3 regions of the Paenarthrobacter sp. AB444 genome follow, and region 1 is predicted to be linked to each of the others. Evidence: predicted binding sites of a transcription regulator. Region 1 holds the regulator's gene; each other region holds the start of a gene.

What was found. Region 1 encodes Rex, which represses fermentation and respiration genes when NADH is low (regulators of the CRP and FNR family bind a similar motif). Its sites were predicted from a motif close to CTTGTGAANNNNTTCACAAG; they were not measured.
Region 2: PQ627_RS17805 (glyceraldehyde-3-phosphate dehydrogenase) is a predicted target of Rex. The motif match lies at 877-896, and genes of this name have one in related genera.
Region 3: PQ627_RS12685 (queuosine precursor transporter) is a predicted target of Rex. The motif match lies at 2,702-2,721, and genes of this name have one in related genera.

What each region holds. Positions count from the first base shown of each region.
Region 1 covers NZ_JAQZBY010000007.1:81,836-91,579, reverse strand. The annotation lists gene PQ627_RS10565 (hypothetical protein) at 1-493, shown strand, start outside; gene PQ627_RS10560 (hypothetical protein) at 754-1,497, shown strand; gene PQ627_RS10555 (redox-sensing transcriptional repressor Rex) at 1,543-2,250, opposite strand; gene PQ627_RS10550 (glutaredoxin family protein) at 2,326-2,580, opposite strand; gene PQ627_RS10545 (HAD family hydrolase) at 2,752-3,570, shown strand; gene PQ627_RS19940 (endonuclease domain-containing protein) at 4,120-4,719, shown strand; gene PQ627_RS10535 (30S ribosomal protein bS22) at 4,923-5,021, opposite strand; gene PQ627_RS10530 (helix-turn-helix domain-containing protein) at 5,185-5,397, opposite strand; gene PQ627_RS10525 (3-deoxy-7-phosphoheptulonate synthase) at 5,536-6,666, opposite strand; gene PQ627_RS10520 (acetylxylan esterase) at 6,886-7,893, opposite strand; gene PQ627_RS10515 (ABC transporter substrate-binding protein) at 8,033-9,409, opposite strand; gene PQ627_RS10510 (carbohydrate ABC transporter permease) at 9,627-9,744, opposite strand, start outside.
Region 2 covers NZ_JAQZBY010000016.1:91,066-100,809, reverse strand. The annotation lists gene PQ627_RS17815 (YaaA family protein) at 1-407, opposite strand, end outside; RNA gene rnpB (RNase P RNA component class A) at 465-853, shown strand; gene PQ627_RS17805 (glyceraldehyde-3-phosphate dehydrogenase) at 1,118-2,605, shown strand; gene PQ627_RS17800 (hypothetical protein) at 2,680-2,889, shown strand; gene PQ627_RS17795 (HNH endonuclease family protein) at 3,012-3,812, shown strand; gene PQ627_RS17790 (acyltransferase domain-containing protein) at 3,797-4,609, opposite strand; gene def (peptide deformylase) at 4,613-5,185, opposite strand; tRNA gene PQ627_RS17780 (tRNA-His) at 5,306-5,381, opposite strand; gene orn (oligoribonuclease) at 5,514-6,149, opposite strand; gene mptB (polyprenol phosphomannose-dependent alpha 1,6 mannosyltransferase MptB) at 6,297-7,853, shown strand; gene PQ627_RS17765 (DNA alkylation repair protein) at 7,862-8,545, opposite strand; gene PQ627_RS17760 (single-stranded DNA-binding protein) at 8,586-9,149, opposite strand; tRNA gene PQ627_RS17755 (tRNA-Arg) at 9,369-9,441, shown strand; gene PQ627_RS17750 (hypothetical protein) at 9,582-9,744, opposite strand, start outside.
Region 3 covers NZ_JAQZBY010000009.1:118,674-128,417, reverse strand. The annotation lists gene PQ627_RS12695 (SRPBCC family protein) at 1-279, shown strand, start outside; gene tgt (tRNA guanosine(34) transglycosylase Tgt) at 327-1,637, shown strand; gene PQ627_RS12685 (queuosine precursor transporter) at 1,721-2,431, opposite strand; gene PQ627_RS12680 (TetR/AcrR family transcriptional regulator) at 2,736-3,398, shown strand; gene PQ627_RS12675 (TIGR01777 family oxidoreductase) at 3,395-4,291, shown strand; gene PQ627_RS12670 (hypothetical protein) at 4,403-4,861, shown strand; gene PQ627_RS12665 (MFS transporter) at 5,184-6,566, shown strand; gene PQ627_RS12660 (response regulator transcription factor) at 6,681-7,343, shown strand; gene PQ627_RS12655 (HAMP domain-containing sensor histidine kinase) at 7,340-8,755, shown strand; gene PQ627_RS12650 (TAXI family TRAP transporter solute-binding subunit) at 8,748-9,725, shown strand.

The sequences.
Region 1 (9,744 bases):
CCATTTCGAAATGCCCACCGATGGACCCCGCCACCTGAACGACGTCATGCCCCAGGGCGGATTCTCGGGAATCTTCAAGACCCAAGGCCTGCCGACGGAATTGAAGGTGTCGTACTTCATCTGGGTGATCTCGGGACTCCTGGCCCTCCTCTTCGGGCTCATCGGGTTTTTCGCCATCATCGCGGCCTTCGCTTTCATCCCCGGCGTGGCAGCATTCCTGCTGGTACTCCTGATCCTCAGCCTGGCTGTAGCAGCAGCCCAGATTGTCCTGGCCATGAAGATGAAGGAAGGAAAGGAGTGGGCCCGCCTGGCCCTGACAATCCTTGCCGCCGTATCGCTGCTCCTGGCCATCTTCGGCTCCATCAACTCCGGTGCCCCGGGCGCTGGCTTGGGCGGCAACTGGTTCGGCTTCCTTGTCAGCGCCGTAGCCGTCGTCCTGATGTGGCTGCCCAACTCGCAGCTCTGGTTCAAGGCAATCAAGGGTCACGCCTAGCGCAACCGGAGCTACCGGCGTCGTCCTTCACCAGCGCCTTGTGAGCAGAAGGCCGCGGGCGGTCCTTAGGGGTCCCCGCGGCCTTCATCATGAAGACGTACTCCAACATGATGATTTTCCCTGGCCCCTTGAATTTCCTGCGTGTGGTAGGCATCGTCGCAGGAGCGTGGGGGTACGGTGGAAGCAGAACCACGCTGGGGGCAGGGTCACTTTGCTGATCCCGGCGGCCGTACCTGCAGTCGAACAAGCAAAGGAATGCCATGAGCAACCCTCCATACCCGCCGTCGAACCCGGGCGACTCCAACCAGCCCGCGCAGCCGGGCGGCCAGCCGGCAGCACCGCAGTACGGCCAGCAGTCCCAGCCCCCGGCAGCACCGCAGTACGGCCAGCAGTCCCAGCCACCGGCAGCACCGCAGTACGGTCAGCCCGCAGCTCCCCAGTATGGCCAGCAGACCCCGTACGGCCAGCAGTCCCCCTACGGCCAGCCCGGTTCCTCGCCCTATGGCCAGGCACCGCAGTACGGGCAGGACACCAACTGGCCCAGCCAGCAGCCCGGCCCTTCCACGGTCCCCCAGATGGTCACCATCGCCTTCTGGTTGATCGTCGGAGCAGCTGCGATCTGGCTTATCTCCATCTTCATCTCCATTGCAGCCATGAACGACCCCGCCTTCCGGAGCATGTTCGAAGAGCAGATGGCGGCCGGTGGCGCCGCTGATCTCCGCTTTGAAGACGTCAAGGGCTTCATTGTTGGCGTCATGATTGCGCTTGGCGTCATCGGTGCCGGACTCTACGCCCTCGTGGCCCTCAACGTTCGCAAGGGCAAGAACTGGGCACGCATCCTGGGAACTGTCCTCGCCGCGCTTTCCATCTTCGCCCTGGTACCGCTGAGCCTGGCAACGCTGTCAGCACTGCTCGGCATCGCAGCGATCGTCCTGCTGTACCTGCCGGCGTCGGCTCCGTACTTCCGGAAGACGCAGCAGTTCGGAAACCCGTACGCCCGCTAAAGGGCCGGTTTTACATAGCAACTCCGGGCGCGGACCCGGGTGAGGCTAAACAGCCTGGCCCGGCGTCTGCGCCCTTTGTGCGTGGTAGGCCAGAATCTGGAGTTCCGTTGCCATGTCCACTTTTCGCAGGTTCACATGCGGCGGAACCTGCAGGAGCACCGGCGCGAAGCTCAGGATGCTCCTGATGCCTGCTGCGATCACACGGTCGCACACTTCCTGCGCCACGGTTGCCGGGAGTGCGAGTACAACCATGTTCGTGTGCGTTCGCTCCAGGACGCGCTCAAGTTCGGCAGAGTCGCTGACGCGCAGCCAACCGACCTCGTTGCCGATCACCATCGGATCGGCGTCGAAAATGGCCACGACGTCGAACCCGCGGGACTCGAACCCGCCATACCGGGCCAGCGCCTTCCCGAGGTTACCGGCACCTACGATGGCCACTTTCCAGTCATGGGTCAGGCCGAGCGCTGCGGCGATGTGGCGGCTCAGGTACTGGACCTCGTAGCCGACGCCGCGGGTTCCGTAGGAGCCGACATACGAAAGGTCCTTGCGGAGCGTTGATGAGCTGACGCCCGACGCTTCTGCCAGCGCTTCGGAGGAGACGCGCTCCACGCCTTCGGCCAGGAGGGAGTTCAGCGCACGCAAATAGAGGGTCATCCGGGCCACAGCCGCGGGCGGGATCTGCTTGGCGGCAGGTTCGTTGTCCCCGGAAATTGCTTCCGCGGACGGTTCCAGCGCAGTCACGGTATTCTCCATTGCGTCGCTTTGTTGTTCCACTCTATGACCCCCGGCCGGACTCAACAAAAGCCACCACAGCTGGCCGGCTCCACCTCAGCCCGCCAAGGCTTTCTTCAGGGTGCGGGTCAGCCGGTCTTCGTCAATCTTCCAGAAATCGCGCTGGATACCGTTCACCAGCACCACCGGAATCTCTTCGGCGTAGCGCTCCTGAAGTTGGGGGTCGCCGTCGATCGACTGCTCGGTCCAGCCCAGGCCAAGGGCTTGGGTAACGCGCTCGACGGCGGCACGCGCCTCGGTGCAGAGGTGGCAGTCAGCTTTGGTGAGGAGAACGACGTCGGGATTAGCCATGTGCTTAACGGTAACCGCCCCCACCAACCCTCACTCACACCCCACCCCCTTCCCACCAACCCTCACTCACACCCCACCCCCTTCCCACCAACCCCCACTCACACCCCACCCCCTAGGGGCTTGTTCGTGCGCCCTCAGCGCGGGGTACCGGCGATTGACTAGACTCAAGTCATGCCCGAGGAGAAGAACGCCGCCGTTGCCGCATCTGCCCAGGTGCAGAAGCACATCGGTGAAGCAGCTTTCTTCGACGTCGACAACACGTTGATGAAGGGCGCCAGCCTGTTCCATGTCGCGCGCAAAATGTACGAACGCAAGGCCTTTACGTTGCCCCAAGCGGCTGGCTTCGCTTGGAAGCAGTTCAAGTTCGTGATGCGTGGCGAGAACATGGAAGATGTGCATGCTGTTCGCGACTCTGCCCTGACTCTGGCAGCCGGAATCAGCGTTGAGGACATCAAGGCCCTGGGTGAAGAGGTCTATGACGAGATGATCGAGTCGAGGATTTGGCCCGGAACCAAAGCTTTGGCAGAACAGCACCTCAGGGTTGGCCGTAAAGTCTGGCTGGTGACGGCTACACCCATCGAGGTCGCAACCGTGATCTCCACGCGCCTCGGATTGACAGGGGCGCTGGGCACCGTAGGTGAAGTGCATGAAGGTATGTACACCGGGAAACTGGTCGGCGACATATTGCACGGTCCGGCCAAGGCGGTCGCCGTCGAGCTCGTTGCCGAACGGGAAGGCCTTGATCTGGACCACTGCTGGGCCTACAGCGATTCCGCCAATGACATTCCACTCCTGACCATGGTGGGGCACCCCGTGGTCATCAATCCCGACGCCAAGCTGCGGCGCCACGCCCGCGACAACAACTGGCCCGTCTACGACTTCCGTTCCGGTCGGCGCGCCGCAACACTCGGGCTGAAGGCGGCGACAGTCGGCGGGGCGATCTACGGCCTATGGCGGGGCTTCTCACGGTTCCGCGGCCCACGCCTCTAGCCCAGCCCTCACTCACATCCCACCGTTTTAAACCCAACCCTCTCTCACATCCCCCCGGTCTAAACCCGACCCTCTCTCACATCCCACCGGTTTAGACCCAACCCTCTCTCACATCGCGGAGTCGGCCCGGCATACCTGTGGATAACTTCTGCACTCCCAACGGCATCTGGGTAACAATGCCGTATGCAGATACCGATTCCCGTCCCCTCCCAGCTGAGGTCCGCCCCGTTTACACTTTCAGAGGCCAAAGATGCCGGCCTGACTCAACGACATCTTTGGGGACGGGTCAGCATAGAACCGGTCAGCAAGGGCATTTACCGGCCGTCAACTTGGGACTTTGACCTTGAAGCAGCTGCACGATCACTTTCGTCTGCGAGCCCAGGGGCTTGGATATCGCATGTCACTGCCGCCAGACTTCATGGGTTTCCGCTCCCTCCGTGGCTATCCGACGCACATGAACTGCACCTGAGTAAGCCGCGGAACCTCCCGGCAACTCGGCGGAAAGGGGTCACCGGGCACACCGTGGTGGTGGCCGAGGGGGAAGTTGAAATGGTGCGCGGGCTTTGGATCAGCACACGGTCCAGGACCTGGCTTGATCTTGCCCGCACGCTGCCCTTGAAGGAACTCATTTGCGTCGGTGACCACCTCATTCGCGTGCCGCGTGCCGAGTTCGAACAACGGGACACGGCCTACGCAACCACTGACAGCCTCCGCGCGATGGTGGACCGCCACAAGAACCTGCAAGGTGTCGTCCGCGCGCGGGACGCACTCGAACTCATGCGGGTAGGAGCGGATTCAGCGCCCGAATCCCTCCTCCGCCTTGCCATGCTTGATGCCGGATTGCCGGAACCGGAATTGCAGGTTCCCCTGCGGATTGGCGATCGGCTGTCGCCTTCAGCCGACCTTGGCTACCGCGAGCGTCGGCTCGCTATCCAGTACGACGGCGGCCATCACCTTGAGGAGGAACAGATCCACAGTGACCGGCGCAGGGACAAGGCGTTCCGCGCAGCAGGCTGGACTGTCCTTGTCTTTGGGAAAAACGACCTCGCTGACGGCTTCGCCGATGCCACAGGGGAGATCAAACGAGCCCTGCGCAAGGCCTGGGTAGACCCTGCAATCCAAGCGGGCTTCGCAAGACCCCTAGGATGAGCGAGCGTCCGCAACAAACCCCGGGGAACGTGAGCGAGCGTCCGCAACAAACCCCGGGGAACATGAGCGAGCGCCAGCAACAAACCCCGGGAACATGAGCGAGCGTCCGCAGGAAACCCCGGGAACGTGAGCGAGCGTCAGTGGGATGCAAAAATGCCCGCCGCCTTGAGAGGCAACGGGCATTCACGCTTGGTGAAGTATCTCTACTTCTTATTGCGGCGCTGGTGGCGGGTCTTGCGAAGCAGCTTGCGGTGCTTCTTCTTGGCCATACGCTTGCGGCGCTTCTTAATAACTGAACCCACGAAAGTTCCTTACAAACTAGAAGGTCCTGTCTGTTGGAACGGATCCGCGGAAGCAGACAGTACAACTGACAGATTCTTACAATGACGTAAAACGTTCCTTAACAGAGTACCGCTTCAAAGAGGTACCCCATGACCACGGTCCGCTGAACGGACCCCGGCGGCCTCAGGCGGTCTCGGATTGTCCGTCGACCACAGCACCTTTGAGGTACTGGGCTACGGCTTCTTCGGGAACCCGGAAGGAACGGCCAAACCTGACGGCTGGCATTTCCCCTGAGTGAACCAGGCGATACACGGTCATTTTGGAAACACGCAGGACGTCGGCCACTTCGGCCACCGTCATGAAACGCGCATTCGAGAAGTTAGTCTCCGCGGACATTTCCCATATTCCTTTGCTCTCAGCCGACAGGACACCCCCAGGAAACGGTGTGACGATGCTGAGCCATCCAACAACCATGTGCTAGATACTCTAGAGGCTGATGGGGCCTAAGTGAAAGCTTTTCGAGGAAGTGGGACACTACTCCCCCAAGACCTCCCTGCGCTTCCGGGCCGAGGCAGCAAGCTGTTCAAGGACCGACGCCGTGACATCCCACTCCATGCAGGCGTCCGTAACGCTCTGTCCGTACACAAGTTCCTGCTCGCCTGAAAGCTGCTTGGCGACGTCCAGGTTCTGCGCGCCGCCCACCAGGAAGCTCTCGAGCATTACGCCGGCGATGGGAGAAGACGCGCCAGCTTCGAGCTGGGCACCGATTTCCAGGGCAACTTCAGCTTGGCGGTGGTGGCTCTTGCCGCTGTTCGCGTGGCTGGCGTCAACGATCAGGCGCCGGTTGAGTCCCTTGTCCGCGAGCTTTGACGAAGCTGCGGCAACGTCTGCGGCGGAGTAGTTCGGGCCCTTGCGTCCACCGCGCAGGATCACGTGCGTGTCCGGGTTTCCGGCCGTCGCCACCAAAGCCGCGCGGCCGTCGTCGTCGATTCCCAGGAAGGCCTGCTCAGCGGCAGAGGCGCCGCAAGCGTCGATGGCTACCTGGAGGTCGCCGTCGGTGCCGTTCTTGAAGCCGATGGGCATGGAGAGTCCCGAGGCGAGCTGGCGGTGGATCTGGCTTTCGGTGGTCCGGGCCCCGATGGCGCCCCAGGAAACGAGGTCGGCCATGTACTGGGGGCTGATGGGTTCGAGGAACTCGGTAGCGGTGGGCAGGCCGAGCGCGGTGACCTGCTTCAGGAATCCACGTGCTGCGCGCAATCCTGCGGCGATGTCGTGGCTGCCGTCCAGGTGGGGATCGTTGATGAGGCCCTTCCAGCCAACCGTGGTCCGCGGCTTCTCGAAGTAGGTCCGCATGACGATCAGGAGGTCTTCCTTGTGCTTCTCGGCCTGGCTGACCAAGCGGCGGGCGTATTCAAGCCCGGCTTTGGGGTCATGGATGGAGCACGGACCGACGATCACGAGCAGGCGGTCGTCGACGCCGTCCATGATGGCGCGGACCTGGTCACGGCCACGGTCGACGACGGCAGCTGAGCGTGCGTCCAGGGGCAGCTCTGCGATGAGGTCCTGCGGGGCCGGAAGCGGCTCGAAGCGGGCCACCCGAAGGTTGGAGGTGGCGGGCTGTGCGGATTCGTCCGAGGTCACGGTTTCGGGGGCGATGCTGGTCATTTCTGGGTCCTGTCCGGGATGCGGAGCGGGCCCCTTTTCAGAACCCGCCGGATATGGCGAAGGGCAGAGAATGATCTCTGCCCTGTTGGCTCTGAAGGAAAGTTGGATGCGTGTCAGTTAGACGCGGGCCCCTCCAGAGCCAACGAAAAATACGCATACCAACGGTTAGTCATAGCCACACCATAACCACCTCTGGTCAGACCCCGCAAATCGTGTCCGTCATGATGACAGGAGTTTGCGCAGGAACTGCAACTGCTTGATCCAGTGGTGCTCCTGCCCGCCCTCGTGGTTGTTGAAGCGGTACACCTCGATGTCCTTCTGCGGTGACCCGCCAAGCGCACCGTAGTTGTTGTAGCTCGCGAACACCGTAGATGGCGGGCAGATGTCGTCCATCTGGGCAGCCGAGAACAGCGCTGGAACCGCGGCAGCCCTGCCCAGGTGCACGCCGTCGAAGTAGTTCAGCACAGCCAGCATTGGCTCGTAGCGGTCCCGGTGCCTGCCCAGGAAAGACGCGATCTCCGGGTAGGGACCGCGCGGGGCGATGTCGATCGCACGGGGGAAGTCCTGCAGGAAGGGGACGTCGGGCAGCGCGGCGATAACGCCGTCGAGCCTTCCGGCCGCCAGCCCGGCGGCGGCGACGGTGATGCCCCCGCCCTGACTCACGCCGGTCAACACCACGGCGGAAGGGTCGACGGCGGGATGGCTCTGTGCCGCTTCGACGGCGCGGAAGGCATCCACGTAGACCCGGCGGTAATAGTAGTTGTCCTGGTGGTCCGCGCCCCGGGTCATGAGGCCCGCGTAGTTGACCTCGCCCGCTGAGGGGTGCGGATCCGGAGTATCCCCGGAGACTCCGCCGTACCCTTGGCCGCGGGTGTCCATGATGAAGTGGGCATAGCCTGCCTGCGCCCAGCGGGTGTTCTGATTCACCAGCCCGCGTCCTCCCGAGTAGCCGATGTACTCCACCACCACGGGAAGCTGTGTGCCGGGTTCAAGATGCGCCGGAACGTGCAGCCACCCCTTGATCCGGTCGCCGCCGAAGCCTGAGAACGTGACATCGAAGGTGTCAATGACGCTGAGGTAGTTGTCCACTGGCTCGAACACGGCATCCAGTGGCAGCGACCGCGCTTCGGCGATGGTCCGGTCCCAAAACTGGTCCAGATCGGCTGGCGGCGTTGCTACGGAGGTGTAGTCGCGAAGTTGCTCGAGCGGAAGGTCAAAGAGAGGCATGAGGTCATCCTACGTCATGGCTTGTGCGCCCCGTCACAGCGCCTTCGGGTCGGTTGCCGGCGGGTTTGGGCGCAGCGAAACCGCGCCCCCGGTCGATCACTACTGACCGGCCGGGGCCGCGGTTTCTGCTCCGAAGAAGCTAGCTGATGGCGGACTTCATTTCGTCCACAGCCTTCTTGCCTGCTTCCTCCGCGGAAAGCCTGTTGAACATGACCTCCGAGGTGTAACGCTTGATGATTTCCTGGATGGCACCGGCACCCTTGGGCGGAGCAGCCGGTGCGTCACCGAGCTCATCCTTGATGGCACTGATGAAGTCCACTACCTTGACGTCTGCCTTTGCGAGCTTGGGTGCGATTGCTTCGCGGACCTCGGAGTTCGGGTAAACGCCGCGGTCTGCCAGCAGGATTTCGCCGGCCTTGACGTTGTTAGTGAGGAAGTCGATGAACTTGGCGGTCTCTTCGGGGTGCTTGGTCCGTGATGAAGCCGACCAGAACTGCGAGGCCTTGTACCAAAGCTCCGCATCATCGGCCTTGCCGGTCTTTGACGGGAAGCGGAGGATCTGCAGTTCGCCACCGGCGGCCTTCTCCAGGGCAGGAAGCTGGTTGGACCACCAGAAGGCCATGCCGTTCTTGCCGGTAGCCAGGCCGCTCTGGTCAAGCGGTGCAGCTTCAGCTTCAACGATTTCAGATGCCGTCGGGACGGCCTTCTTGTCGCTCATGTCCTTCAGGAATTCCCAGTAGCCCTTGATGTCGGAGGGCTCGAAGCCGAGCTTGCCGTCCTGGGTGTAGAGCGACTTGCCGTTCTGTCGCAGCCATACGCCAAGTGAGGCTTCATCCGTGCCATAGGCTGCGGCGCCATACGTGCCCTTAGGCGACTTGGCCGTCACTTCCGCGGCAATGCGTTCGAAATCGTCCCAGGTCCAGGTCTTGTCATCCGGGAGCGGGACGCCGGCGGCTTGGAACACTGCCGGGTTGGCCAGGATGGTGGCAGCGTTGATGCCTGCCGCAATGCCGGTCAGCCCTTTCTCGCCCTTGCCTGCGTTCAATGCGGCCTCGTCCAGCTTGGAGGTGTCGATCTTGTACTTGGAGAGGTCAAGCAATGCGCCGCGCGTCGAGTACTCGGTGATGTACTTTTCATCCATCTGAATGATGTCCGGGGCGTCGTTGGCAGCCACCTGCGTTGCCAGCTTGTCCCAGTATCCGGACCAATCGCCGAACTCCGCCTTGATGGTGATGTTCGGGTTTTCTGCCTCGAATGCCTTGATGGCTTCCTGAGTCAGCTGGGCCCGCTTATCGCCGCCCCACCAGGAGAAGCGGAGCTCGACCTTGCCGTCGGCACTCTTGGCTTCGGACCCTCCACCGCAGGCGGTGAGTGCAAGGACCGCGGCCGCCGTGGCTGCGATCACAGCAGAGGCACGGAACCTGCGCTTGCTGCGTTTGGCCTTGGCAACCAAGGATCCTCCTGTGGATGGTGCTGCTGCGGGGGCGACTGCTTCACCCTCTGGATATGCGGGCACTGATGTCTCCGATCTTCGTTGATCCTGATGCGGTGTGTGTGAGAAAGCGTTTTCTTGAGTTTATGGTACAAGTCACATTCTTGTATTACAAGATACTGTCTTGTTCCTTTTGGCAGAAGTTCGACGGCGGCCCCGGAGGCGGGACGGCGACGTCGCGGCGAGGGACTGGCTGGCCACCGGCAAGGTGCCGGATGGCCACCCGACCAAGCCCTGGCGCCTACTTGATACCCGTGGTTGCGATGCCCTTGATGAGGAACCTCTGTCCGAAGAGGAAAACCAGGAAGACGGGCAACAGGGACACGATGGACATCGCGAAGAGCGAGCCCCAACTGGTG
Region 2 (9,744 bases), on a different contig from region 1:
TCGGGCAGTGCGGTTCCCATGGACAGGCGGTAGGCCGGCACGTGGTCGCCGAAGCCGATGGCGCCCCAGAGCGCCGAGACGACAAGGATGGATTCTGTGGCCTTGCGCCGCTGTGCCGGGGTCATGCTCTTGAAGCCGAGGGCGTCGTACAAGACGCCGGAGTAGACCTGGTGCGCGGGGGCCGCCGGTTCGGCGTGGAGGCGGGTATTGCGTTCGACGTCGTCACGCAAGGAGGCGCCGACGCCCAGCAACGCAAGGGCGTCCTCGTGCGCGCTCACTGTTCCCAAGGCTTCGAGGACCTTCGCCCGATACGGGTTCAGTTCCGGAAAGCTCAATGACTCCCAGTCAATGGCGGGGCCTTTGGTGGCGGGGGTCTTGCCTTCTGAAGGCGGCAGGAGAATCAGCACCAGTCGATATTACCGGTGACTCGGGCCGCCTTGGACGCCGGTAGACTGTACGGCGGATGGGTTGACCAGGCGGCCGCGCGTCACGAAAGTGGCTCGAGGAACGTCCGGGCTCCGCAGAGCAGGGTGGTGGGTAACGCCCACTCGGGGTAACCCGCAGGCCAGTGCCACAGAGAACAGACCGCCTGCGTTTCCGGTATTGCACCGGTTGCAGCAGGTAAGGGTGAAACGGTGGTGTAAGAGACCACCAGCTCCCCGGGTGACCGGGGAGGCTAGGTAAACCCCACCCGGAGCAAGGCCAGACAGGACACGTTCGAGGGCTGCTCGCCCGAGTGTCCGGGTAGGCCGCTGGAGGGCGTCGGCAACGGCGTTCGTAGATGGATGGCCGCCACTCCCTTGTTGGCAACGACAACGGATGACAGAACCCGGCGTATCGGTCAACCCATCCATTTATGACTGCCGGGATCACGGGCGTGTGAGTGATTTCACGCCTTCGGGACGACTATGCCCCGCCCTTCCCGCCTAGAATGGTTACTGAACGTAGATGTTCTGCCGCCGGGACTGCGTTCGCAGCCGGCGGATTTTCTTTGCTCTCGTTCAAGGCGCAGTGGGTGGACCGAAGCCCGCTGGCGCATGTGCCGCAGGACTACTCCGGGCGGCCGCTGCCATCTGCATACGAGGACGTATGTGGTTGACCCAAGGAAGGTAGTTCTGTGAGCCAGACGTCAGATTCTTGTCTTGATAAGTGGATGGGCCGGGAGGCTCTCGCCGAGGCCATGATTCCGGTGATCGGCCGGTTGTACCGGGAAAACAACGTGGTCACCAGCATCCACGGCCGGAGCTTGATCAACAAGTCCACCATGAACATCCTCAAGGCCCACCGCTTTGCACGCCGGATGAGCAACCACGAGCTCCTGCTCGAAGAGACCGCACCCCTTCTGAATGCCCTCTCTGAGCTGGAACTCGGCGCCGCTGCCATCGACATTGCGCGTTTGACGGAGAAGTACCGGGCAGAAGGCAATGGCGCCTCCCTGGACGAGTACTTGCGGTCCGAATTGGCCGAGATCGTGGGCAGGCGCGGCGCTGACGACCGCACCAGCACCGACGTCGTTCTTTACGGTTTTGGGCGCATCGGCCGCCTGCTGGCCCGCCTCCTGATCGAAAAGGCCGGTGGCGGCCACGGCCTCCGCCTGCGCGCCATCGTGGTTCGCAAAGGGGCAGACAACGACCTCGTCAAGCGTGCGAGCCTGCTGCGCCGCGACTCCGTCCACGGCTCCTTCGAAGGCACCATCCGCGTGGATGAGGAAGCCAACACCATCACGGCCAACGGAGTCCAGATCCAGGTCATCTACTCGGACAACCCCGCGACCGTCGACTACACCGCGTACGGCATCAAGGATGCGTTGGTTGTCGACAACACGGGACGTTGGCGCGACGCCGATGGCCTCTCCCAGCACCTGCAGAGCAAGGGCGTTGCCCGCGTCCTGCTGACCGCGCCAGGCAAGGGCGAGCTCAAGAACATCGTCCACGGCATCAACCACCGCGACATCAACGACGACGACAAGATCGTCACCGCGGCGTCCTGCACCACCAATGCCATCACCCCTGTGCTGAAGGCCATCAACGACAAGTTCGGCATCATTCACGGACACGTCGAAACGGTCCACTCGTTCACCAACGACCAGAACCTGATCGACAACTTCCACAAGGGCGACCGTCGTGGACGCTCGGCCGCACTGAACATGGTGATCACCGAGACCGGTGCTGCAAAGGCCGTCGCCAAGGCTCTTCCCGAACTGCAGGGAAAGCTCACCGGCAATGCCATCCGCGTACCCACGCCGGACGTCTCCATGGCCATCCTGAACCTCAACCTTGAGAACGGCACCACCCGCGAGGAAGTCAACGACTACCTCCGCGAGATGTCCCTGCACTCGGATCTCCGCAAGCAGATCGACTACATCGATTCCCCTGACGTAGTTTCCACCGACTTCGTTGGATCGCGCCGGGCCGGCATCGTTGACGGTCTCGCGACCATCTCCAACGACAAGAACCTCGTGCTGTACGTCTGGTACGACAACGAGTTCGGCTACTCCTGCCAGGTTGTCCGCGTCATGGAAGAAATGGCCGGTGTGAACCCGCCGTCCTTCCCCGCCAAAGACGTCATCGCTCCGATTGCTGTACTGGAAACTGCTGACGCCTGATACCCGATCAGTTCTCACGGGTTTCCCGGCCGGGTCACTGGAATCGGCCGGGAAACCTGAGCAGAATGGCACTCATGGACAACGAATCAACCATCGAACATGAGACCACGCTCGAACATGCCTTGGACGTGGCCAAGGCCAACCATAAGCAAGCCCAGAAGCTCCTGGACCAGGCAGTCGCGGCCAACGCTGCCGGAGACGTTTCCGACGAGCGCGTGGAGCAACTGCGCGGACTTCTGGAAGTGGCTGCCGAGGACCTTCAACGCGTGATGCGCGAGCAATAAAGGAGCCTACTTTCAGCCACGGTGCGGTGTGACTTCTCCTACACACTGTGGATACCGACTCTGACTGTCGGGGCCTTGCCATACGCTCGTAGGACACACCCTGCCCCACTGGATGGAGTCCCTTGAGCATCACCTGGTCCGCCTACAAACGCGCCCGACGTCGGTCACGCCAAGCATGGGCGGTTCTGGCCCTGGCCGCCGCCACCATTGCTGCGGGGCTGTCCTGGTTCTTCACCACGGGTCAATTCGATGCAGCCCAACCTGCGCAGTCCGGACCGAGTGAAGCTCCGGTCTACAACCCCGAGTGGATGAAACCTGTCCGCGGTGCAGCAGCGGTAGCCCCTGAAAAAGCTGCAGACGCCCTGGAGCGCCTTCAGGTCAAAGGCCGGGCGGCGAAATCGGACTACGACAGGGCCGCGTTCGGGCAGGCCTGGGCCGATGCGGACCGTAACGGCTGCGACACCAGGAATGACATCCTTCGCCGCGACTTGACGGCGGTCAAGTTCACGGAAGGTTCCTCCTGCAAAGTTGCTTCGGGCATGTTGAACGAGCCTTACACCGGGCGCCAAGTGTCGTTCCAGCGGGGGCAGGACACCAGCTCGGCGGTGCAAATTGACCACGTGGTGGCCTTGGCGGACGCTTGGCAAAAGGGAGCCCAGCAGTTGACCGTCCAGCAGCGGCAAACCCTCGCCAACGACCCCCTGAATCTGATCGCGGCCGATGGGCCGGCAAACGTCAAAAAGGGGGCAGGGGATGCCGCCACGTGGCTCCCCGCGAACAAGAACTTCCGCTGCCACTATGTCGCACGGCAAATTTCCGTCAAGACCGCATACCGCCTGTGGGTTACCCAGGCCGAGAAGGACGCCATGAAGGGCGTGCTCTCGTCCTGCCCCGGACAGCAAACGATCTACAGCGCCAGGTGACCGTGCCCCAGCTGCCAGGTGCCGCCGTCGTCGATCCGCTCCAGGACCACTCGCTGGAGGGACGTTTCGCGGGGGAGTCTGTCCAGGTCTTTCAATCCCCGTTGCCGGAAGGTGAAGTAGACAGCGTCGGTGGGAGCGTCCGTGCAGCGGTCAACGGTGAACCGCCGGGCAAAGGAGGCGATGTTGCTGTGTGGGAGCCGCTCGGCCAGATAGGGATCCAGCATCCATGAATCGCACGTGGCCACTGTTGCCGGCTTGTCCGCAAAGTGATGCGTGAAAAAGGCGCGGGCTTCGGCAAAGCTCTGGTCCACCAGGGCAGGGGAGAGGCCGCCGTCTTCCGGGATATGCACACCCAACACCCAGGACGAGGCAGCACCATCGGCTGGAACGAGGTGGAACTGCAGCCTGCCAAGCCGGAAGAGGTTGCCGGCCATATGCAGCGTCAGCCAACCCCACGTATCCAATCCGAACCGGCCGTGAACCCGCCGGTTGATCCGCAGCTGCAAGCCCACGTCGGCCAGTGACGCCGCCGAAACGGCAGGACTGATGCCCAACTCCAGGTGGTAGGCATGGACGGAGGGAGCGAAGCGCAGGAGTGCTTCGATCCAGGTTTCCTCCGATGCTCCCTCTGCCTTGATGCTTTCCAATGGAAAGGTGCCCAACCGCGCTGTCATGGCATCCAGGGCCTGCATCACGCTGGTGTCAGCGGGCGTGGACAGCAGACGTGCACACTCCGGCGCATCCTCGGCGCTGATGTCCAGAAGGGTAAAGAGCTCGGTGTGGGTGCCGGCGATCATGGGTTAGTGTCCGAACGGATCAGGGTCGACGCCGGGCATCCAGGTCAGGCCGGGCACGCCCCAGCCGTTCTTCTTGGCTTGCTTCATGGCCTTCTTCGAGTAGCGGTCCACCAGGCGGTTGACGTAGAGCTTGCCATCCAGATGATCGAACTCGTGCTGGATGATCCGGGCGAACCAGCCGGTCGCTTCGAATTCCACCGGGTTGCCATCGCCATCAAAGCCTTGGACCCGCGCCCATTCGGCTCGCTGCAATGGGTAGTACTCGCCGGGGAAGGATAAGCAGCCTTCAACGTCTTCATCCGGATCAGGAAGTGCGCCCGAGACCTTGGACAGGGTAAGTACCGGGTTGACCAGGACACCCTGCGGCGGGACGTCGTCCTCGTTGTCGTACTTGTAGACGAAGATGCGCTTGCCCACACCGATCTGGGGTGCCGCGAGTCCAACGCCGTTCGCGGCGTCATTCGTCTCGAACATGTCCGCGATCAAAGTCCGCAGTTCGTCGTCGAAGACTTCCACTTCACTTGCCCGGCGGTGCAAGACGGGTTCGCCCCAAATAGTCACTGGCAGGACGGTCATGTCGGTTCTTCCTCTGGTTATCGCTGGGGTCCGGGATGTTCCGGATCCGGGTTAAAAGCAAAGGCCGCACCGGATAACCGGTGCGGCCTTTGTGGAAACCGGCTCTGCAGCCAATCTCGGTGGGGTGAGCTACGGGGGTTGAACCCGCGACCTCCTGGACCACAACCAGGCGCTCTGCCAACTGAGCTAAGCCCACCATGTGCCCTCTGCGGCTAGTCCGTTTGACCGGCTTTCCTCGAAGGCAACGACAAATAGCTTACCTGCTGTTTTGGGGTGCAATGTCCACTTTTGCCGGTTTTGGCGAAAAAACCTTCAAAAATGGCGCAGATCACACTGCCTCGCTGGATCCCAGGGTTTCGGCACTGGCGATGATCTCCTTGGAAATGCGCTGGGCCGTGGCGGTGTCCGGGCCCGGAGCTGGAACAAAGACGGCCTCGCGGTAGTAGCGGAGCTCGTCGATGGAGTCCTTGATGTCACCCAGGGCGCGGTGGCCCCCGTGCTTTGCGGGCGACTGGAAGTAGGCGCGCGGGAACCAACGCCGTGAAAGCTCCTTGACGGTGCTGACATCAATAACGCGGTAGTGCAGGTGTTCCACGATGTTCGGCATGTCCCGCGCCAGGAACATGCGGTCCGTTCCCACGGAGTTGCCGCCCAAAGGGGCCTTGCGGGGATCCGGAACCCATTTCTCGATGTATTCCAGGACCTGGGCTTCGGCCTCGGCCATCGTCTTTCCGAACGGGAGCTCGTCCAGGAGTTTGGACCGGGTATGCATGTCGCGAACAAAATCGTTCATCTGTTCCAGCGCGGCATCATCGGGCTTGATGACGACATCGACGCCGTCACCGAGGATGTTGAGCTCGGAATCCGTCACCAGGGCGGCTACTTCGATCAAGGCGTCGTTCTTAAGGTCAAGACCGGTCATTTCGCAGTCGATCCAGACGATGCGTTCATTAGTAATAGGCACGCGCCTAGCCTATCCTTCCGGCCGTTCCAAGTGCTCCGATGGTACGATTTTTGAGCGCGGCAGTGTCGTTTCTTCCTGTCGCTTAAGCCCCGAAGACGCAGAACTTTTGTCCCGAAATTACCGGGCGAACGATTGGATGACGACCACATGACGGTGCCCGTACCCGCCGCCCAGAAGGCAGGGACAGCAGCGCCGACGGCGGATGCTGTAACCAGCGAGGTGGATAACGCACGTTCCCCGCTGATCGCCGGTTTCATTGGTTCGATGTTCATGGTGGTGGGTTCCCTGGGCGTGGGTTGGCTGGCGCCCGTGTCTGAACTCCGGCGGTTGCCGCTCTTTATCTGGATGCGGACCGAGGGCACAGGCGTCGCGCTCTCCATCGTTCTTCTGTCCATCGGCGGGATGCTGTTGGTGCGGGCCTGGCTGCGGTTGGGCCAACGTGTCCGGGTTTGGGGACTGGAAGCCCGGAAAGCCACGCTGCAGGCAGTGGTGGCTTGGGGTCTGCCCATGATGTTCACGGTCCCGTTGTTCAGCAGGGACGTTTACGCCTACATCGGTCAAGGCCGCCTCATGGTCGAGGGCATGAATCCGTACAAGAACGGTATCTCCGCCCTGCCCAATTACTTCCAGTTGGGTGCCGACAAGATGTGGACTGAAGCTCCGGTCCCGTACGGGCAGTTGTTCTTGTGGATCGAGCAGTTTGTCGTCTGGGTAACCAATGTTCAACCGGAGGCCAGCGTCATGCTTTTCCGGCTGGTTGCCTTGGTGGGGATTGTGCTTTGCATTGTGTACGTACCCAAGTTGGCGGAGCTTCACGGAGTCAATCCGCACCGTGCACTGTGGCTGACGGCGGCCAATCCGCTGTTCCTCACCAACTTCATCGCCAGCGTCCACAACGATGCCCTCATGATCGGCCTCGCTCTGGCCGGCCTCTACTACTGCGCGACCCGCCGGGTCATTCTGGGCATCGTCCTGGTGACTCTATCGATCTCCGTCAAGCCCATCACCATTGTGTTCCTGCCCTTCATCGGACTCCTGTGGGCGGGCAAAGGGGCGTCTTGGCCGCGAAAATTCCTGTATTGGTTCCTTACCGCGGGCATCAGCTTCGGGCTGCTGTACGCCCTGAGCCTGGTCAATGGCTTTGGGTTCGGCTGGATCAACGGACTCTCCGCTCCGGGCAGCATCTGGATCTGGTACGCGCCCGTGGGGCTGATCGGCTTGGTTGTCGCATCGATTGTCAACGTCTTTGGCCTGGACGGATGGGGCATGGCGAAGTGGGTTTACGACGCCGGAAAGGTCCTCATGGTTGGCGCCGTTGCCTGGCAGATCTTCCGCGGCGACTACGACCGCCTGATGCGTCGACTGACGCTGGCTTTTGCTGCAATCGTTATTCTCGCTCCGATGATCCAGTCCTGGTACGTGGTGTGGTTGATTCCGCTCTTCGCTGTTACAGGTATCCGCAACGACTGGCAGGTCAAGGCTGTCTACTTCATCGTGTCGTTCTTCATGGTGTACGCCATCTCCGACCAACTGGACGTCTTCCCGTACCTGCAAAGTGAAGACCTGGGGCTCGCCCTTACGTTGGCCAGGAATGCCGCCGCGATCATCGCGCTCCTCTTCGCCGTCTACCTGATCTTTGTGGATCCGAAAACCAAGAGTCTGTTCCGCAAGCGGGATGAGCCCGGACACCGTCCTGTCATTTGAGCAGCAGGTCATGCCGGCAAAAGCCGGGTTGCTTCCCGTCTGGATAATTGGCTCAGCGCCACAAGGTTCTCTTCGACAAAGCCGCGGACCCAGTCGGGATCAGTCTTGCTGTACTCGCGCAGTGCCCAACCGATGGCTTTCCGGATGAAGAACTCGTTGTCAGCCAGATTTGCTGTGACTACTTGAGCCAGGAGCTCGGTGTCCGTCGTGGATTTTGCTCCCAGTTGCGCCGTGATGGCTGCCCTGCGGATCCACATGTCCGCATCGTTGGCCCACCGAAGCAGCAGCGGGGTCATGACGTCCCGGTGGGCCAACAGAAGTGCGCAGATCCGGTGTGATACCCCATCTACGAGGTCCCACCAGGCGCCGGTCCGGATGATTTCCTCATAGATCGGCAGCATGCCCAGATCTCCCTTGACCATCCGCAGGCCGGTGAGGTCGATGGCCGCGTAGCGTTCTTCCCGGACCACGGCTTCCCGCCAGAGAGTCAGGACTGCCGTTCGCAACTCTTCCGGTGATGATGGGGGGAACTCCTTGACCACAGAGCTGACGATCCTGCGCACCTCCGGCACCCTGACGCCATGGGAAGGCATCTCGGACTTCATGTAGGCCTGGGCGCCACGGGCACGCTCGGCGTCGCCCGCGGCGCGCAACCTTGTACGAATGGATTCAACGAGGGCTGCAGTGGACATGCACCAACTCTAGGGTGGTTTCGGGATGCCGGGGGATCGTTCAAGCCCCGGCACCCACCAGTTCACCGGTTGTGGTGTTGACCATGAGGCCGCCGTCGCCCTCCGAATCCTCCAGCCCTGCCGGCACCGATTCATCTTCCGGTGGGACCTGGTCCTCGTCATTGTCGGCGGCGTTCCAGTCGCCTGCCGCTGGCGGATTGCCTGAGTCTTCCGTCACCGGGACTGACTCAAGGGGCGCCGGAGCGGTCCCGTTCATGCGGGTGAAGTTGGCTGAGCCCCACATGAGGTCATGGCCAACAGATTCAGCATCGATTTCCGCGACGTGGTAGATGCGGCCCTCATGCTCCCACTGCCTCAGGCGAAGCTTCCCAACGACCAGGACCCTTTGCCCTTTCTTGACGCTGCAGCCCACATGTCCGGCAAGGTAGCGAAATGACTGCACTGTATACCAATTGGTGTTGCCGTCCACCCAGGTGTTGCTGGCACGGTCGTAGCGCCGCTCGGTAGTTCCGAGGCGGAAAGATGCCGTTGCAGTGCCGCGGGCAGTGGTGGAACTCTTCACGTCCGAGGCCACGAAGCCCCTGACGGTGATGATGTCGTTCATTGGTGGTCCTTCACGATGTAGGGAAGTGCCTGTCCGGCTCTTTCAGCTTCATCGAGTGACCTTCGGGATGGCAGTACTGTCTTTTGCTATGTGAATAAGTGCCTGGTTGGGCCAGTTGTTGAGGAACAGTGGCGCCCGGAGCCCGGATGGCATGTGGCCGTGTGATGGCATGTAAACTCTTTGTGGCGCGGACGGCCCAGGTGGTCGTCGAGTCAGTGCGCCCCAGTAGCTCAGGGGATAGAGCAGCGGCCTTCTAATCCGCCGGTCGGGGGTTCGATTCCCTCCTGGGGCACCGTTCACCCTCCTTGGATCCTCTCCAAGGAGGGTGTGTTTCTTTAAGCGACGGACTCCGGGAAGACCTTCAGCTTCGCGGATACGTGTTGCCGCGTGGCGGCAGATTGCCGCTACCCATTTCTGTGAATGGCACAATGGCTAGGTGATACGCAGGGGAACCACACCGAAACCTGACCGGGCTGCACCGGCATCCACCACCAGCATCCGGCTTGCAGGAGGGGCGTTGATGCTTGCCTCGGCAATCATCATGATGACGGCTTGCACGGGGGCGCCGGCCTCTCCCACACCCGCAGGTGGTTCG
Region 3 (9,744 bases), on a different contig from region 1:
CCTCCGGTTGGGGAGGAGTACTCGCTGACGCTCGCTACAGGCGAGAAGATCTCCGGCAAAGTCTGGTTCAAGAGCCGGCATCAGGTGGGCCTCACGGTCCACAGTTATGCCGAGCACGGGGATGGCCTGTTGATCGTCGCCGAGCAGTTGCCGATTCCGGAAAAAAGGCCCGACGGCGGGTCAATGGTCATCGCCTCGACTTACGATCTGGGGGCCCACACTTTGGCGGACATCCGGTCATCGTGGGACAACTGGAAGGCTGAAAACTACGGCTCCTAGGGCTTATCCGGCAGGTTGCTCCCGGTAAAGCTGGCACACTTGGTAGCGTGCCAGCTTCCTCCTCTGCTCCTGCTTCGTCCCCCTCGCTGCCCGGCTTGTCCGAGCGGCAATCCGAGTTCTCCTTTGCGGTGGGCACGCGCCTGACTGAAACGTGTTCGCCGTCGTCCTCTCTTGTGGAGGCGAACGGGGGCGAATTCCTGGGGCGGACCGGCACCATCACCACACCGCACGGGACCATCCAGACGCCCGCGTTCATCGCCGTCGGGACCAAAGCCACCGTGAAAGCCGTGCTGCCTGAGTCCATCGCGGACCTCGGCGCGCAGGCCGTACTGGCCAATGCCTACCACCTTTACCTGCAGCCCGGACCGGAAATCCTCGACGCCGCGGGCGGCCTGGGGGCGTTCATGAACTGGTCGGGTCCCACGTTTACGGACTCCGGCGGATTCCAGGTGATGAGCCTTGGTTCCGGGTTCAAGAAGGTCATCGACATGAAGAACGTGGACTCTTCAGGACCTGACGACGCCGTGGCCCCCGGCAAGGAACGGCTGGCGCACATCGACGACGACGGAGTCTGGTTCAAGTCCCACCTCAACGGCGACAAGCACCGTTTCTCGCCGGAGATCTCCATGCAGGTCCAGCACCAGATCGGCGCGGACATAATGTTCGCCTTTGATGAGCTGACTACGCTGCAGAACTCCCGCGGCTACCAGGAAGAGTCGCTGGAACGGACGCGGATATGGGCGCTGCGGTGCCTGGAGGAGCACTCGCGTTTGACGGAATCCCGCGTGGGCAAGCCGTACCAGGCGTTGTTCGGCGTGATCCAGGGCGCCCAGTACGAGGACCTGCGCCGCAAAGCCTGCCGTGACCTCGGGGCGATGCCTTTTGATGGCTACGGCATCGGCGGGGCGTTGGAGAAGGAAAACCTGGGCACAATCGTGCGTTGGTGCAATGAGGAACTGCCCGAGGACAAGCCCCGTCACCTGCTGGGCATTTCCGAGCCGGACGACATCTTCACGGCAATCGAGAACGGCGCCGACACCTTCGACTGCGTCTCCCCCACCCGCGTGGCCCGGAACTCCGCGTTCTACACACCTTTCGGGCGCTTCAACCTGTCCGGGGCGAAGTACAAGACCGACTTCGGCCCCTTGCAGGAAGGCTGCGACTGCTACGCCTGCGCCAACTACTCCCGCGCCTACATCCATCATCTGTTCAAGGCGAAGGAAATGCTCTCCGCGACGCTGATCTCCATCCACAACGAGCGCTTCGTGGTGAAGATGGTCGACGACGCCCGGCTTGCCATTGAAGCCGGTGACTTCTTCGAGTTCAAGGCCGAGACGCTGGGGCGGTACTACTCTTAGTTGCGGCGAGTTCGCGGGAAGCGTGCGACGGCGTTGGGAAACTTCCAGCGAATTGGCACGTTTCCGGCGAACTCGGCGGATGGTTAGGCGGCGACTGCCCCGTAGCTCGGCTCGCGCTTCTTGATCCAGCCCACCACCAGCACGGTGATCGGCACGAAAATGAACTCGACGGCGGTCTTGTAGAGGAAGCCGACGAGGACGTAATTGACGAACGAGCCCACGTCGGAGATGCCAATCACGGACGCCGCAATGCTGCAGAAGATCAGGGTGTCCACGAATTCGCCCACCACTGAGGAACCCATCAGTCGTGCCCACAGGCTCTTTTCGCCAGTGCGCGCCTTCATCTTCACCAGGATCCAGGAGTTGATGGTCTGGCCTGCCAGGAAGGCCAAGAGCGAGGCCAGGACAATCTGCGGCACTGGTCCGAGCGCACCCTCGATGGCGGCCTGCTTGGCCGTTCCGTACTCGTCATCGAAACCCGGCAGGATGATGATCACCCAGTAGCAGAGGGACGCGAACACAGAGAGTCCGAACGAGGTGATGATTGCTTTGCGCGCCACCTTGAAGCCGTAGACCTCGCTCATGACGTCGCCCAGGATGTAGGCCAACGGGAAGAGGAAGAAGCCCCCGTCCGTGATGATCGGGCCCAGCACTACACCCTTGGAGGCGCCGATGTTGGAGAGGATCAGCACCACTGCCATGACGGCCAACATAATGCCGAAGTAGGGGGAACCAATCGAGGCAAAGCGCGGTGCGGGCTTGCTGAGCGTGCTGGAGCCAGAGGGCGTGGGCATGAGTCATCCGTTTCGTAGTGGTTCGCGCAGGCGGCCCCGACGTGAGGCAGCCCCGCTGTATTAGCACTGGGCGGTGGGGCATGCGGCCGGCACCGCTTACATTGTCCCACCCCGCCCCGCCAACCCCCACTCACACCCCACCCCCTTCCCGCCAACCCTCACTCACAACCCACCCCCTTGCCCCAAACCCCCACTCACACCCCACCCCCTTCCCCCAAACCCTCACTCACAACCCCCACTTTTGAACACGTTCAATTCATGCAATACTGATTTCTGAACACGTTCAAAAACCAAGGAGTGACGAATGGCTGCCAAAAGTGAACAAACCCGTCAATTGGTGGCAGACGTCGCGCTGAAGATGTTCCGCGAGATCGGCTTCGAGAAGACCACCATGAGGGCCATAGCCCAGGAGGCTGGAGTGTCGGTGGGCAATGCCTACTATTACTTCGCGTCCAAGGACGAGCTGGTCCAGGAGCTCTATATCCAGGTGCAGGACGAGCACGCCGCGGCCGCCGCCCAAGCCCTCGAAAACGTCCAAGATCTCGCCGGCCGCCTGAAGGCCGTGCTTCACTCCGGAATCGACGTCATGACGCCGTACCACCAGTTCGGTTCCGACTTCATCGCAACGGCGATCCGGCCGGCGTCGCCCGTCAATCCGTTCGGAGAGGCGTCCACCGCCGCCCGGAACGCGTCGCTCGCGATTTTCCGCACCGCCGTCGACGGTTCCTCGCCCGCCGTCGCCAAGAAGCTGCGCGGCGACCTGCCCGAACTGCTGTGGCTGGCGTACATGGGTGTCGCGCTGTTTTGGGTCTACGACAGATCCGAGGGCCAACGCCGCACGCGCAGGCTCATCGACGGCGCAGCGCCGCTGGTGGCTCGCGGCCTGTCGCTCGCCAAGATTCCGGGGGTCGGCAAGGTGTTCGACGACGTCCTCGGGCTCGTACGCAGCGTGAAGGAAGACTTGTGAAGACGGTGGTGATCGCGGGTGCTTCCGGCTTCATCGGCAGCTGCTTCCGGCGCCGGTTTCTCGACGACGGTTGGCAGGTCCGGACGGTTGGGCGGGCCGCGTCGGCCGACGCGCAATGGGACGACGACGGCGCCATCACCAAAGCGCTGGACGGCGCCGAACTGCTGGTGAACCTCGCCGGACGATCCGTGAATTGCCGTTACAACGAGCGCCACAGGCGGGAGATCCTGGAGTCGCGGGTGCAGACGACGCGTGCCTTGGGGCGTGCGGTTGCTGGGTGTGCCGAACCACCCCGGACGTGGATCAACTCAAGCACTGGCACCATTTATCGGCATGCGGAAGACCAAGCACAATCTGAGGCCTCGGGTGAGATTGGCAGGGGATTTTCCGTGGATGTGGCCCGGGCCTGGGAGGACGAGTTGGCAGCTGCTGTCGCGCCGGCTACGCGGAAAGTGCCGCTGCGCATTGCGATAGTGCTGGGCGCCGGTGGCGTCATGGGTCCCCTCCGGAACCTCGCCCGGCTTGGCCTGGGCGGGCACATGGGTCCAGGTACGCAGAAGTTCAGTTGGATCCATGTGGAAGACCTGTATCGAGCGGTGCTGTTCATTCACGAGCGGCCAGAGCTTACTGGTCCCGTCAACGCCGCTTCACCCTACCCGGTGGACAATCGTGAGCTCATGGCCTTGGTGAGGCAGAGCTTGGGTGTGCCATTCGGGATGCCGACCCCGTCGTGGTTGCTCGAGGCCGGCGCTGTTCTCATCCGGACTCAGACCGAGCTGGTGCTGAAGAGTCGATGGGTTGAGCCACGGAGGTTGGTGGATGCGGAGTTCACCTTTGAATACCCGTCGCTTGCCGGAGCCCTCAACGAGATCGCGAAGGCCTCACTCACGTAACCACCCCATCCGACCAACCCTCACTCACGTAACCACCCCATCCGACCAACCCTCACTCACGTAACCACCCCATCCGACCAACCCTCACTCACGTACATGTCGGAGGCGATTATGAACGATGACAGTTGGACTGACGAGGCCGAATATGGGTTGATCGCAGCCGGAACACGGCACAGCTGGCGATACGGATCAAAGGCCCGGGTGGTGATCGGAGGAGGAGGACTCGCGATTGGCGTCGCGGTGGCGCATCTGACCTTCTGCCTCTTGCTGACTCTTCAATTACCGGGATGGGCAGTTCTTTTCTTCATCTACAGCCTGCTTCCGGTGTGGGCTGTCGGCGCTGGCGTTGGATCACTCCTAGGGCTGGCGCTGCGGCGGGTCCGTAACCAGTGGGTCCACGTCGCCGCCTTTTTCGCCGTCCCCTTGCTTGTCTGCGTACCGGTGGGCGGGCTGTCGCAGGCCGGTTCGGTTCTGCTCTCACTATCCGTCGCCGTCGCTGGGGGCGTTGGACGACTCTCAATTTGGAAGTCGGTTCGCGTCAACGATCCCGGTCCGGGCCATGGGATGTGAGCGAGCGTCCACCTCAAGCACGCGGAACGTGAGCGAGCGTCCGCCCCAAGCACGCGGGACGTGAGCGAGCGTGCGCGTGAAACCCGCGGAACGTGAGCGAGCGCGCGCCGGAAACCTAAGGAAGTGTTAGGAAATCCGGCACGGCGTTGGCTGTGCCGTGCATCACCCATAGGTTGGAATACGTCCTCTTCACCCCCAAGAGGGCCTTTCTTAGTCGACGAAGAGCCATGCGCAACGAAGCCATGAGCACCCGCTTCATGGACAGAACGAACACATGCAAGACACGGCCGCCTCAGCTGCTGCCGTCCAGGAAGGTTCATTGATGAGCACCCAACAAGCTGCACCTCTGAGCGAAGCCGCCCAGACCCGCAAGGCAGTGAGCAACATCCTCAAGGGCTCCGCGGGCAACCTCGTGGAATGGTTCGACCTCTACGTCTACACAGTGTTTGCGGCGTATTTCCAGTCGCACTTCTTCAACTCCTCCGACGATCTCCAGGCCGGCCTTGAAGCGATGGCCGTCTTCTCGACGTCGTTCCTCATGCGTCCGATCGGCAGCTGGTTCTTCGGCCGTTACGCTGACCGGAAGGGCCGCAAGGCCGCGTTGACCTTGAGCGTGACCCTCATGTCGGCTGGTTCGTTCGCCATCGCGATCCTCCCAACACAGGATGTCATCGGCCTGTGGGCGCTCATTCTGCTGGTCTTCATCCGCGTGCTCCAAGGCTTCTCGGTCGGCGGCGAGTACGGAACCAGCGCGACGTACATGTCCGAGGCGGCGACGGCCAAGCGCCGCGGCTTCTTCTCGAGCTTCCAGTACGTGACGCTTGTCGGCGGTCAGATGCTGGCGCTTTTGGTGCTCGTGATCCTGCAGAACACCATGACCAAGGAAGCCCTGACCGAGTGGGGCTGGCGTATACCGTTCGCGATCGGTGGCGTGGCGGCGCTTGTAGTGCTGTGGCTTCGCCGTTCCATGGAGGAAACGGTCTCCGCTGACCAGATCCGCGCGGCACACGTCAAGGTTGCAGGGGAAGCACAGCCCGGCACCATGAAGCTCCTGTTCACCAAGCACTGGAAGCCGTTGCTGATCTGCATCGGCATCACCCTTGGCGGCACGGTGGCGTTCTACACCTACACCAACTTCATCCTGAAGTTCATGAACGATACCTCCGGCATCGCCAAGACGGACACTTCGGTGATCAACTTCTGGGCCCTCTTCATCTTCATGCTGCTCCAGCCGGTGTACGGCTTGATCTCGGACAAGATCGGCCGCAAGCCCTTGCTCGTATGGTTCGGTGTGACCGGCGTGCTGTTCACGTGGCCGCTGCTCTCCACGCTTGCAGGCACCAAGGATCCCTTCGTTGCCTTCCTGCTCATGATGGGTGGCCTGCTGATGGTTGGTGGTTACACCTCCATCAACGCCCTGGTGAAGGCAGAGCTCTTCCCCGCTTCCATCCGCGCCCTCGGTGTGGGCCTGGGCTACGCAATCGCCAACTCGCTCTTCGGTGGCACGGTCCCGCTGATCGGTGCGGCGCTGCAGAAGGCCGGCCAGGAGGACCTGTTCTTCACCTACGTCACGGCAGCAATCTTTATCTCGCTGTTGGTCTACGTCTTCGCACTGAAGAACAAGAAGGCCACGCACCTGGATACTGAGCAGGGCCACGCCTGGAAGGGCCGGGGCGACGACAAGAAGGACCTGATCGACGCCTAAAAGCCCCCTTGTGAGGCCCGCTCTGCGCCCTTTGGCTACCCCGAAGGACGCAGAGCGGGCCTCACACGGTTAAGCTCAAAGGGCCAACCCGACACAAAACCCAAAGGAACCACCGTGCACGTTCTCATCGTCGAGGATGACGACGCCATGGCCTCAGCTTTGAGCGCCGCCGTCGCCTCCGCCGGGCACAAGCACACCCGGGTTTCCAGGGGCGAGGACGCACTCCTGGCACACCGGCAGCACGAGGTTATCCTGCTGGACCTGGGCCTGCCGGATCTGGACGGCCTGGACGTCCTCAGGAAGCTGCGCCAAGTCACCCAGATCCCCATCTTGATCCTGACGGCCCGCGACGACGAACGCAGCGTGGTCCTTGGCCTCCGCTCAGGCGCCGACGACTACCTGGTCAAACCCGTAAAACTCGTCGAACTCCTTGCCCGCATCGAGGCCGTCACCCGCCGGAGCAACCGCACAGGGCAGGCAGCGCCACACACGATCGTCCTTGGCGAACTGGAAGTTGACCTCGACCGTCGCGTCGCATCGATTGGTAACAGGGAGCTTCCCCTCACGGCAACGGAATTCGACCTCCTAGCGCTGCTTGCAAAAAATGCGGGCTCCGTGGTGACCCGCGAACAGATCCTCGACGCACTCTGGGGCGATGCCTTCCTGGCCCATTCCCGTTCACTGGACGTGCACCTCACGGGCCTCAGATCCAAGCTCAAGATGCCGGGGTTCATCATCAATGTCCGGGGCGTCGGCTACCGCGTCGAGCAGCCGTGAAACTCCGGGTCCTGGGCATCCTGAGCCTGTTGGTGGTGATCATCGTGGTGACGGTGTCCAGCGTGATCCTGACATCGGCCAGCCGCGAGCTCACCCAGGAGCTGCAAATCAACCGCGTCGCCGCCCTGAACCGCTTCGCGCAGCTGGCAACTGACGCCCTGGAGGACAACGACACCACCCAACTCCAACGTGAAATGAACCGCTACTCCGAGCTGTATGGCGAAGGAATCCTGATCCATATGCAAGGCCAAACCCTCCATTCAGGGGAACTTCGCGGTGACCAGCCACAGGTCCGGGACGCGCTCGGCAGGGCAAGCCTGAACCTCAGCGACACCACCTTGGATCCCGTTCGCGCCTTCGGGACAGGCAACCAAACCATCTCCCGTTCCTTCGGCACGGCCAGCCAGGTCCTCGGCGAGGTAGTGGTGGAAGTGGATCTCGACGTCGCCCGCCAGAAGTTGCGGGAGCGGTGGCTCGTCGTCGGGGTGGCCGCCCTGGCGCTTGGCACCCTGCTCCTGTTGGCGGCCGCGCGCGTCACGGCGTGGGTGCTGCGCCCGGTCCAACGGCTCAGCAAAGCCGTCCACGAGCTCGAAGCCACGGGCACAACCAGCCAACTCCCCGAGGCCGGCCCACCGGAACTGCGCGAACTCAGCCGCTCCTTCACCACCATGGCCAGCACAGTGAGCCAGAGCATGGAATCGCAGCGCCGCCTCATCGCGGACACCTCGCACCAGCTCCGCAACCCGGTCGGGGCCTTGCGTTTAAGGATCGATCTGCTGCAGCTGGCGCTCCGTTCCGAACCGGAGAAGGCCGCCGCTGCCGAGGTCGTGGCCGAGCTTGAGCGGGTGGAAGGAATGCTCGACGGCGTGCTGAAGCTGGCGACCGCGGAGCATCGCGCCTCCGCGGGGGCTGCCCACGCCGATCAGGAGTCTCAAAACCAGCGCCTTTGGGTGATCGACCCCTTTCCCATCCTGCAAGGAGAAGTGGAACGGGCATCCCCCGCGGCCGCTCAGACAGGCGCCACGATCAGGCTCAGCCAGCCGCCACGGCCAATCACCATCGCCTGCAACCCGGAGGAGCTCGCGCATATGGTCGGTGAGCTCCTGGCCAACGCCATCAAATACGCCCCCGCCGCCCACATCGAAGTGGCGACCGAACCCGCCCAAGGAGGCACCGCCGTCGTGATTTCCGACGACGGTCCCGGCCTCCCAGCCGATCAGCGTGCCGCGTCCACCAGCCGGTTCTGGCGGGCGCCCCAACACAGCAGCATCCCCGGCAACGGCTTGGGGATGACGATCGTGGAAAGGCTGGCGGAAGCGAACGGGGCGAGGTTGGTGCTGGGAGACAGCAAGCCACACGGATTGACGGTTCGCCTGGAGTTCGGGGGCCCAAGGGAGGGTTCCGGTGCCTGACTTTCCCGCGATCTCGCGGCGGAACGCCATAAGAGCCGCCGTGTCGTTCGGTGTGCTGGCCGCGGCTGTTGGCTGCTCCCCGGCGGCGAAGCCTCAAGAACTCACCGTGGCCGGCGGCGAACAGGGCGGCTTCTACCTTGAATTCGCCTCGCTCTTGGCCGATTTGCTGCAACGCGAACGCATCGCGGACAAGGCCCGGGCGTTGACCACCGGCGGCAGTCTCGAGAACATCCAGCGGGTGTTGTCCGGCGAGGCGACCTTCGCCGTCGCCCTGGCCGACGCCGCCGCCCAACCCGCCGCCAGCAGCCACAGCGAAGGACGACTGGTTGCCCTCGGCAAGGTGTACCAGAACTACGTCCACTGCATCGTGCGCCAGGACAGCGCCATCCGGACGTTCGCGGACCTCGCCGGTAAGACCGCGGGGGTGGGCGAAGTTGGTTCGGGAACCACCCTAACGGCCGGCAGGATCATCGCCGCGGCGGGTCTTGCGCCGCAGACGGCACCGCCGGACAAGGCCTTGAAACAGGTCAACCTCGGCTTGAACCAGGCCATAGCGGCCCTTGCCGACGGATCAATCGACGTCATGATCCAGTCCGGAGGCGTCCCGACGGCGCCCATCGCCGCTGCTGCCCAGGACATCGGCGTCCGGCTGCTTGATCTTTCGGGGCTGATCCCGGCAACGCGTGCGGAGTCCGGTTTCTTCTACGACCGCGTCCTCATTCCGGCCAACAGCTACGGCAACGCTCCTGCGGTGTGGACTGTGGGGGTCGCCAACCTGCTCCTGTGCCGCAGCGACCTGGCTGACCACGTTGTTCGGCAGACCGTGGAGCTCATGGTGGAAAAGGCCCAGGACCTGGTGCCGAAGTCGAGCGCAGGAGTTCAGTTCCTCAGCCCGGAGACGCTGATCAACACCGCTGGTGTGCCCTTGCATCCGGCTGCCCAGGCCGCTTACCGGGCATTGCACGGCTAGCCCCGTTTAGGAGTCGCGC